One region of the Pantoea sp. YU22 genome, then DNA from elsewhere that is predicted to be linked to it. Evidence: predicted binding sites of a transcription regulator. Region 1 holds the regulator's gene; each other region holds the start of a gene.
What was found. The regulator LexA, encoded in region 1, represses DNA repair genes until DNA is damaged. The targets are predictions, from matches to a motif close to TNCTGTATGTACATACAGNA.

Region 1 (3,277 bases):
CGCCGCCAGATTAGCCAGAGCGAGACGCCGCGCAGCGCGAGAAAGACCGTCACCGCCAGCCATAAACCGTGGTTACCCAGCCAGGGCAAGGTCAGCAGCGTCAGGAAATAGCCGAGCGCGGCAACCGCCATACTGTTACGCATTTCTCGCCCGCGCGTTGCGCCGATGAACAGGCCATCCAGCAGATAGCACCACACCCCCGCCAGCGGCAGGATGATTTGCCAGAACAGATAGCGATCCACCTGCTGCCGCAGCGAATCCAGCGAGGTGAGCGCCGCCACTATAGCTTCGCCGCTCGCCGCGTAAATCAGCGCGAACGCCAGCGCCACCATTCCTGCCTGACGACAGGCGGCGTGCCATACAGCCAGCAGCCTGTCGCCGTCGCGCGCGCCGTAGGCTTCGCCAGAGACAGCTTCCACCGCGTAGGCGAAACCGTCGAGCGCATAGGCGGTAAAGGTGATAAACATCAGCAGAACGGCATTAGCGGCGACGATCTCAGGCCCCAGACGCGCGCCGATCAGGGTGAGCGAAGCAAAGCAGAGCTGCAGCAACAGCGAGCGCAGCATAATGTCGCGATTGAGACGCAGCAGACGGCTAATATCGCCGCGCCAGCTCTGTTTCAGCATCGCCATGGAGATGCCGCGTATTTTCAGTACGCGCCACACCATCGCCAGCCCTACCGCCAGCGTGACATATTCCGCCACCGCCGTTGCGGTCGCCGCGCCCGCGACGCCCCACTTCAGCCCCGGCACCAGCCAGAGATCGAGCAGGATATTTACCGCGTTGCCCACCACCAGCAGCACAACCGGCGCGCGGGCATACTGCACGCCAAGCAGCCAGCCGAGGATCACCATGTTCGCCAGCGTCGCCGGCGCGCTAAGCCAGCGGATATGAATGAAGAGCGCGGCCTGTTCCAGCACCTGCGGATTGCCGCCCGCCAGCCGACTCGCCAGCGAACTTAACGGATCGCGCAGCAGCACAAACAGTCCGCCAGCAAGCAGCGCCATCAGCAGCGGCTGCGTCAACGCGCGCGCCAGCGCCTGCGGGTCGCGTGCGCCAAAGGCCTGAGCGGTAAAGCCCGTGGTGCTCATGCGAAGAAACAGGAAAAGCATAAAGACGAAGCTGGTGGCGGTGGTGCCAATCGCCACGCCGCCAAGGTAAACCGGACTGTTGAGATGGCCGATAACGGCGGTATCCACCAGGCCGAGCAGCGGCACGGTAATGTTAGAAAGGATCATCGGCAGCGCCAGCCGCCAGAGGTGTCGGTCGTCTGTAGAGAAGAGACGCATCAGCCGGTCCATGCCTGAAAACGTAAAACAGAAAGGAGCGGCGTTAACCGCATTGAGAGCGCTTTAACAGCTTATCGTACAGACGCCTGACGAAACGATACAGGCGTCTGAAGGCAACCGGTCAGAGCCACTCGCCGTTGCGCACCACGCCCACCGCCAGACCTTCAACGGTCAGCGACTGCGTGCGGGTATCGACGATAATCGGCTCGAAGTCGTTGTTTTCCGGCAGCAGATGCACCACGGTGCCCTGCTTTTTCCAGCGCTTTACCGTGACTTCGTCATCGATGCGCGCCACTACGACCTGGCCGTTACGCACATCCTGCGTTTTATGTACCGCCAGCAGATCGCCATCCATAATGCCGATATCTTTCATCGACATTCCCGCGACGCGCAGCAGAAAATCAGCAGAAGGCTTAAACAGGTCGGGATCAACTTTGTAATGCGTTTCAATATGTTCCTGCGCCAGCAGCGGTTCACCGGCGGCGACGCGGCCGATCAACGGCAGCCCGTTAGACTCTTCCTCTTCCATCAGCAGGCGAATGCCGCGTGATGCGCCGGAGACGATCTCGATAACGCCTTTACGTGCCAGCGCTTTCAAATGTTCTTCGGCGGCGTTGGGGGAACGGAACCCCAGCTGCGAGGCGATTTCCGCACGCGTCGGCGGCATGCCCGTCTGGTTAATATGGTCGCGAATCAGGTCATAAACCTGTTGCTGCCTGGTGGTTAATGCTTTCATCCCGCCCCCTGGTTGTTTATACAGTCGCTGTGAGTATATACAGGTATTGGCGAAATGAAAACCAAAACCCAGGGAAATAACAGCCATTTGGGCAATTGTGGAAAGCCTAGCGCAAATGGGACCAAAGCAGCGCGATCCAGACAAACAGCGCCAGTATGATAGCCAGCAAGACGGCGGCTGAGCCCATGTCTTTCGCCCGTCCGGCCAGCGGATGACGCTCCTGACCAATGCGATCGACCACCGCTTCAATCGCGCTGTTAAGGATCTCGACGATTATCACCAGCACCACCGATCCGATCATCAGGATGCGCGCGACGGTATCGACATCCAGCCAGCAGGCGATGATAACGGCGATGATGGCGGCCGTGGCTTCCTGACGAAACGCGGCCTCATGCTGCCAGGCGGCGCGCAGCCCTTGCCAGGAGTAGCCTGCCGCTTTCACAATCCTGAGCAAACCGGTGGTATTACTTGCCATTGCGAGGGAACCCTTTTAGTTGTTTGACGTCAATGTCTGGGCCAGGTGCGTTTGGCACCACACAGATCTTCGCAGCACTTTCTGATATGCTTGCGGCGCTTTGCTAACAAGAGGCTTCATGTTGTCTATGTCAGGTTGGCGTAAACTCTATTATAAATTGTTGAATTTACCACTTTCCGTTCTGGTAAAAACTAAGGCTATTCCGGCCGATCCCGTTTCCGAACATGGACTCGATCCGACGCGGCCGATTATGTACGTGCTGCCATACGATTCCAAGGCGGATTTGCTGACGCTGCGTCAGCAGTGTCTGAAGCATAATTTGCCCGATCCGCTGGTGCCGCTGGAAATTGACGGCACGCTGCTGCCGCGCCACGTGTTTATTCACAATGGCCCGCGCGTGTTCCCCGCTTTCGGGCCGAACACGGAATCGGTGAAAATTTTCCACGAGTATCTCGATCTGCACCGCAATAATCCACATCTGGATATCCAGATGCTGCCGGTCTCGGTGATGTTCGGCCGTGCGCCAGGTCGTGAAGTTCAGGGCGACGATACGCCGCACCTGCGCGAGCTTAACGGCGTAGAGAAGTTTTTCGCCATCGTCTGGCACGGCCGCGACAGCTTTGTGCGCTTTTCCCCGACCGTCTCGCTGCGCTGGATGGCGACGCAGCACGGCACCGATAAATCTATCGCGCAGAAACTGGCGCGCGTGGCGCGCATTCACTTTGCGCGTCAGCGGTTAGCGGCGGTCGGCCCACGTTTGCCGGCGCGACAGGATCT
Region 2 (3,277 bases), on a different contig from region 1:
CTGTTTAATGAGGGGTTGATAACATATTAATTTGTTATGTTATTGCTTTTTTGACTGCGTGATACTGGAAGCAATACTTTACTTTAACATGCAGGTCGTTGTCTGAATGGCTTTTGCTTCTTTCTATCAATAGATATCTTCCGGTGATGAATGGAGGTCTGAAGCAACCTGAAACCCGCAAGAAGACAATCAATTCTGATAATGTGAAATCCAGAACCTGTGTATGAGTTGAAATATTAAGATAATATCTTATTAACTTGTTGGGTATAATTCAGCTGAATCTGCAAGCCTTTCTTATTAAGATAATATCTTGTTAATTTATCAATTCAACTTGTTGTCAACTCTCATGAGTGCTCAGCAAACGGTGGCTATCGGTATGTCATCCCAGCTCGTAGTCCAGGCAGGGGAAAGTAGCTCCCGCTTCATCTTCCAGTCCGGATCGATACCTTTACCTGCAAAGCCGATGCTGTAACGCCCGGAGCGGTTCATTGAATCCATCAGACTCATGAGCGCCTCACTGCCGGCGCGCGGCACTTCATCGTCAAACAGATTGAGCTGGGCCACACCGTTCGGACGAAGCTCGCTCAGCATGATGCCGGCTTTCGCATAGCGATAGCCCGGGCGCCAGATGGTATCCAGTGATTTCACTGCTGCCTCGATGATGTTCCGCGTGTCCTGCGTGCCAACGCGCAGCTTCACAAACGCCGTGTTGCCGTAGCCTGGCTGTCCGGTGTCGAAAGGTGAGGTGCGGATAAACACAGAGATGTGGTGGCAGAACTGCCTGTCCTCGCGAAGCTTTTCTGCAACGCGTTCGGCATACGCGCAGACCGACTGTCGCATGGCGTCGTATTCCGTGATGCGCTCGCCGAAGCTGCGGCTTACGACTATCTGCTGTTTGGGCGGGGGCGCATCCTCCATCGGGATGCAGGATTCGCCGTTAAGCTCACGTACCGTGCGCTCCAGTACCACCCCGAAATTCTTGCGGATGAAAGAAGGGGAGGCGCGTGCCAGATCGAGCGCCGTTGTCACGCCGAGCAGCTGCAGGCGTTTTTCAAGCCTGGAACCCACGCCCCAGAGTTCACCTACGGGCTGACGAGACAGCAGCTTTTCGGTCCGCCCCGGATTGCCTGGCGTGAGCGCCAGCACCCCACCAAACTGGGGCCATTCCTTACCGGCCCACTGTGCTGACTTCGCCAGGGTCTTCGTTGGCCCAAGCCCGACGCCGACCGTCAGGCCTGTGCAGGTCCTGACGTGCGCCCGGATCATGCGGCCAAAGTCCTCATATGGCATAGCCATTTCCATACCCGTGCAGTCACAGAACCCTTCGTCAACCGAATACACCTCCAGCCGGGGCACCATCTCCTCGATGCAGGACATTACCCGCGTGCTCATCGAGTGGTATAAGGCATAATTGCTTGAAAATATATGTATTTTCTCAGGGAAGTGCTGATTCTTTATCTTGAACCACGGATCGCCCATTTTCACGTATTTTTTGGCTTCCTTACTGCGCGCGATAACGCAGCCGTCGTTGTTCGACAGGATGGCCACCGGCGCATTTTTCAGGTCGGGCCGGAATACCTTCTCCGCGCTGGCGTAAAAGCTGTTCACGTCAATCAGGCCAAACATGTCAGTTCCTTTTGCGAGGGGTATGCACGAAGTGCACCACTACGCCGAAGATCTCAAGCGTGTCCGGGTCCGGAATAATAACGGGATAAGCGGGATTCATGGGCTGCAGAACGGGTCCCTTCGGCGTAAGCAAAAGGCGCTTCACCGTGAATTCGCCATAAAGCTCGGCGATAACCACGTCATTGTGCTCCGGCGTCAGGGAGCGATCGACAATAAGCAGGTCGCCGTCATACAGGCCAATGTCCTGCATGCTGTTGCCCTGCGCGCGCAGGAAAAAGGTGCTTGCCCGGTGGGCTATAAGATATTCGTTGAGATCGAGCTCCTGCTCCGCATAGTCCTGACAGGGTGAGGGAAACCCGCAGGGCACACGTTCCAGGAAAAGAGGCCTGAAGCTGGGCGGCGGATTGTCCGCCGGGTGCATCAACTCAAAGGCGTTAAACATAGCGAAAATCCCTGTTAAAGCGCTGTATGTATTTACAGTATTATTAGCTGGCTTCCTGTTACGCGCAAGAAGTCGCTTGATCCTCACCGTCGGGAAGAAAACACAGCCATTGATTTATAAAGATTTACAGCGAAACGACAGCTCATAAATTAACCGTTTGTTTGCATGCACCATCGGCAAAGGGCTGCAAATGTTTATCCACAGCTTTGCGCGCGGGATGTGCAGGGAAGATGTGGATAAGGGCCCCCTTCGGCTCCCCTGATCGGGTCGTCAGCCCCATTCAGCTAACCGGCAGAGCCAGCAAGCTTCACCGGACCGCGCCACGCGTTCCGGGCCTGTCGGCTGGGGTCTGAGGGCTAAAGGCAAGGCGTGCTGGCGGTCATCTGAAAAGATCATTGCAGGGTTTTTAAGCGAAGCCTGATGTGTATGATTACTGTTCATTTTCAGGGAGCTGTCGCATAAGGAGTATGTCTTGAAACCCTTCCAATCCGCTTTTCTCATTCTCATCTGTATTTGCCCGTCGCGCGTGCGCCGGGAGGCTGCCGGCTGAACTGTTGCCGGCAGTGCCGCATAAAACCCGGACCAGACACATACACGGCAGGGCAAGGGCTGCAGCCAGCCCACAGGCTGGCGCGAACCGCGACGGCCTGAATCCGCCGTCGCTCTGAGGCGCAACGCCGTTTCGCTGCCGCTCAGCCGCCGTTGCCGCTGCATCGTGCTGTGCTTTTCCGCCGGGCTTCACCGGTTTAAGTCCTTTCGCCGGGGCTGAGACAAGCACAGGCGCCGTGGTCCTCCAGGGTGAAGTGAACGCCGGGAAAATTTATTTCCGGCCACTGCGTCAGACCAGAAATAAATTTCCCCGTCGCCCTGGACGCCTGCCGTCACCCGCGCTGGTTTACGCCCTCGCGGCGAAGGATCTCAAACGGGTGAAGTGAATACCGGAGGAAAAAACCAGCCGATTTCCACAAAACGTCAACACCGCGGCTCCCGAAACTCAACGGGTGACGTGTTTAAACCCCCAACTGCATGAGGAGAACGAACATGGCTTCACGAGGCGTCAATAAGGTCATCCTGGTCGGCAATCTGGGACAGGACCCGGAGGTGCGCTACATGCCAAACGGCGGCGCGGTCGCAAACATCATGCTGGCGACGTCGGAAAGCTGGTGCGACAGGCAGACCGGTGAGAACAAAGAAATCACGGAGTGGCAC
Region 3 (3,277 bases), on a different contig from region 1:
GCTTTGCCGGTAAAGCATGGCGCGACTATTTAGGCCATCGCGAAGAGACGATTACCGCGGATGAACAGGGCAGCCTCGTCGTGCGCTGCAACGGCGGCAGCGTCAGCGTCTGGGTAGTGGCAGAGTAGCGTTAAGCGCCTTATTCCGTCGCGTCTGACGGAATAAGGCGTGGTGCCATTACTGTTTTTTTTCGTTCGCCCGCGTAATGTCGGACTTCAGGATGTCCGGCTCGATATTCTGGATCACCGCCGCTTTCGGCTGTCGGGCCACTTCAGCCAGCGCCTGCTGGCACTCTACCGTCGGACGTTCAACCCGGCGCAGCGTCAAACCGTCATAATGCAGTTCGCTTCCTTCCAGCACCAGTGGCATGACGCGCGACTGGCGGTTGACGTTAACGTAGTCGCCGCTGAGGCGCGAAAGTTTGCCCGGTTTGGCGATAACACGCATCCACTGACGGCAGTCCAGCGTGCTGCCGTCCGCATTCACAATCAGGCTGCCCAGCGCCTGATCGCTGCGTAAGCCGCTCTGCGGGCCGACGGTTTGCCAGTTGCCCTGCAGACTGGCGGGGGCGGGCGTCTGCACCGCATCCTCATAGCTGTTAATTTGCGCACAACCGGCCAGCGCCAGCGCGGCCGTCAGCATCCACTTTTTCATCGTTAATCCCTGAGATCGCTTCAATGGCGGCTAAGTTATAATTTTTCGCCTGCTTTCCGCAAGCAATCTACGTTCTGCTTCGCGCCGCGCGAAGACTTTTTTTCTTCCGCTTCTCTCCGGAACGGCGTCCTGACAAGCCCAGGCCGGTGAGTTACACTGGCGCGCTGCACCACAATAACTTTTCAGGAAACTTTATGAAAACGCCAGAAGCCTATTACGCGCAGGCGCGCGAGATGTTCTTTACCGCCCACGCCGATTTTCAGGCCGCGCTTGATGAGCTGACAGAAAGCGATGCGCGCCACGCCAATATGTCGCTGCGCCAGCTGCGCGAATGGCATGCCGAACGCATTTATGCTGCCTTTTTGCGTCAAAAAAATCTTGATGGCATGATATTTTCTATCCAGCTTGCTGAGCCGGATAAAGCCGTGGCCGCTGAAGCGATTGAAAACTACCTTAAATCTCATGCGGAATCGCTGGGTATGACCTGGGAAGAGTTCTGCATTAAGAACGAACTCTGACTTGCCGAGAGCGGCAACACCTCCAACCAGTAAAATAATTCAGGATTAAATTGTACAAGCTCGCAAAACTTGTATAAGTTTACTTCACGACTTCGGTCGTGATTGTCCTTGAACGAATGGTGCGCTTGCACCGCCTCTGGAGGTGTTGCTGGATTTCCACCTCCAGAGGTTTAATTTTTTTATCCTGCTGCAATTTCTTCCTCGCCCTGTTTTGATCACCGCCTGCCACAAATTTGCGTATGACGCCAAAAAAAAACCTTCTGACGCGCCTGAGACGCTTGTCACTGGTTGGATTTACAGTATGATGTGCCAGCGAATTTCTTCCCTGTATGGAATACCAGTATGTTTGTGGAATTGATTTACGATAAGCGTAACGTAGCCGGCCTGCCAGGCGCGCGCGAAATGATTTTGCGGGAGCTGGAAAAGCGCGTACAGCGCGTTTTCCCGGAGCTTGAAGTGCGCGTAAAGCCGATGGAGCGCAACGCGATCGAAACCGATATGAGTAAAAATGATAAAGCGACGCTGGCGCGCATCATCGAAGAGATGTTTGAAGAAGCGGAAATGTGGCTGGTGGCCGACTAAGCGCGACGACCACCGGCTGGAGCAGGGTTACTTCTCCTGCTCGCTGTGGTTAACCGCAATCTCCATGTCCTGGATTGCGGCGTCTAAGTCATCCAGCAGCGTGCCCTGTTTGTTCAGCAGCGCATCAATGCGTCCGGCAAACTCTTTATCTTTATATTCGCCAGCATCAAATGCGAGCCAGTGGCTGGAGAGCGTTTCGGTATTGGTTTGCGCATAGTGGCGCATCTCTTTCAGCTGCGAGGTTACATCGCGCAGGTAGTCAGTTTTGCTTTTCGTTTCCACTGAATCACTCATGCTGTTTTTCCTTCTGCTGTTTTAACCAATAATTATCTCGCGTGAATGATTAAAGGTAGTGGATTATAACGAAACCGCTTTAAGAATGTTCGCAAGTTGCCCCTGAGGATACCCGCAGCCAGAGAACCACGGTGCGCTCGCTCACTCCTTTTTGCCCCTGTTAAGGGCTATGCATGGCCGCAGTTAAGGGGCATCCCAGAGAAAGGCACAGCCCGCTATCAGAACGGGTATCTTATGTATGTTGTCACGCCTGCACCCTCCCCGCCGCCAGCCAGCAACGGAACAGAATCCCTTCAGGCGCTTTAACTTTTGCAAGACCGTCGGGGCGACCAAAAGCGCCGCCTTTTTTTGCAAAAAAACAGGGGACCCGCTGTCCCCTTTTGATATTACGCACGCTCAGTTATCACAGATATTTACGTGCCAGTTCAAACAGCTCTTTCCTGGCCGCTGCTCCAAGGCGCTCAATTCCCTGCTGGACGAAATCAAACGCGGCGTTGAAATCTTTTACGCCTGCGCTGAAGTCATCTTGCTCCGTTTTCGCCGCTGGTTGAGCAGACGCCTGCGCGGTGGATGCGGCTGCGGGCGCTGACGCCTGTACAGCAGCGTTGTCAGCCTGCGAACTGGTCTGCCCGGCAGCGGCATCCGCCACGGATGTCTGCGCCTGGGACTGCGCGTTAGCGGAAGTATCTGCCGCCGCTGGCTGATCGGCGGACTGAGCGGCAGCGTTCGAGGGCGTGCTCTGATCCGCAGGCTGCGCCGAGGCGGCAGCGGCCGGGGCTGCGCTCTGATCCGCAGGCTGCGCGGAGGCGGCAGCATCCGGGGTTGCGCTCTGATCGGCAGGCTGCGACGAGGCGGCAGCATCCGGGGTTGCGCTCTGATCGGCAGGCTGCGACGAGGCGGCAGCGTCCGGGGTTGCGCTCTGATCCGCAGGCTGCGCGGAGGCGGCAGCATCCGGGGTTGCGCTCTGATCCGCAGGCTGCGCGGAGGCGGCAGCGTCCGGGGTTGCGCTCTGATCCGCAGACTGTGCCGGGGTGTGCTGCGCCGTCGCGTCAGGAGCCACATGCGTTTCTCCCGGCGTCTCCTCTGAAGTTGCTGGCGCAACCGTTGAGGGAGAGGTTAAGCGCTGCAGTTGCGGATCGGTGGGCACATTGCTGTCCGGTACAGCAAACTGCGGCAGCGTGGCGTCACTGTTTTGAGCGGTTGAGTTAATGATGCTGGTATCAGTCATA

Region 2: the regulator LexA is predicted to act here: its motif matches at 2,089-2,108, upstream of umuD (translesion error-prone DNA polymerase V autoproteolytic subunit).
Region 3: the regulator LexA is predicted to act here: its motif matches at 1,455-1,474, upstream of EKL29_RS20075 (DinI-like family protein).

Annotation. Positions count from the first base shown of each region.
Region 1 covers NZ_RYDU01000002.1:453,430-456,706, forward strand. The annotation lists gene dinF (MATE family efflux transporter DinF) at 1-1,289, opposite strand, end outside; gene lexA (transcriptional repressor LexA) at 1,411-2,025, opposite strand; gene EKL29_RS06575 (diacylglycerol kinase) at 2,132-2,500, opposite strand; gene plsB (glycerol-3-phosphate 1-O-acyltransferase PlsB) at 2,628-3,277, shown strand, end outside.
Region 2 covers NZ_RYDU01000019.1:3,301-6,577, reverse strand. The annotation lists gene umuC (translesion error-prone DNA polymerase V subunit UmuC) at 355-1,626, opposite strand; gene umuD (translesion error-prone DNA polymerase V autoproteolytic subunit) at 1,628-2,068, opposite strand; gene EKL29_RS19660 (single-stranded DNA-binding protein) at 3,110-3,277, shown strand, end outside.
Region 3 covers NZ_RYDU01000020.1:24,685-27,961, reverse strand. The annotation lists gene amyA (alpha-amylase) at 1-128, shown strand, start outside; gene yedD (lipoprotein YedD) at 178-654, opposite strand; gene EKL29_RS20080 (DUF6388 family protein) at 849-1,172, shown strand; gene EKL29_RS20075 (DinI-like family protein) at 1,515-1,754, shown strand; gene EKL29_RS20070 (hypothetical protein) at 1,782-2,048, opposite strand; gene EKL29_RS20065 (hypothetical protein) at 2,452-3,276, opposite strand.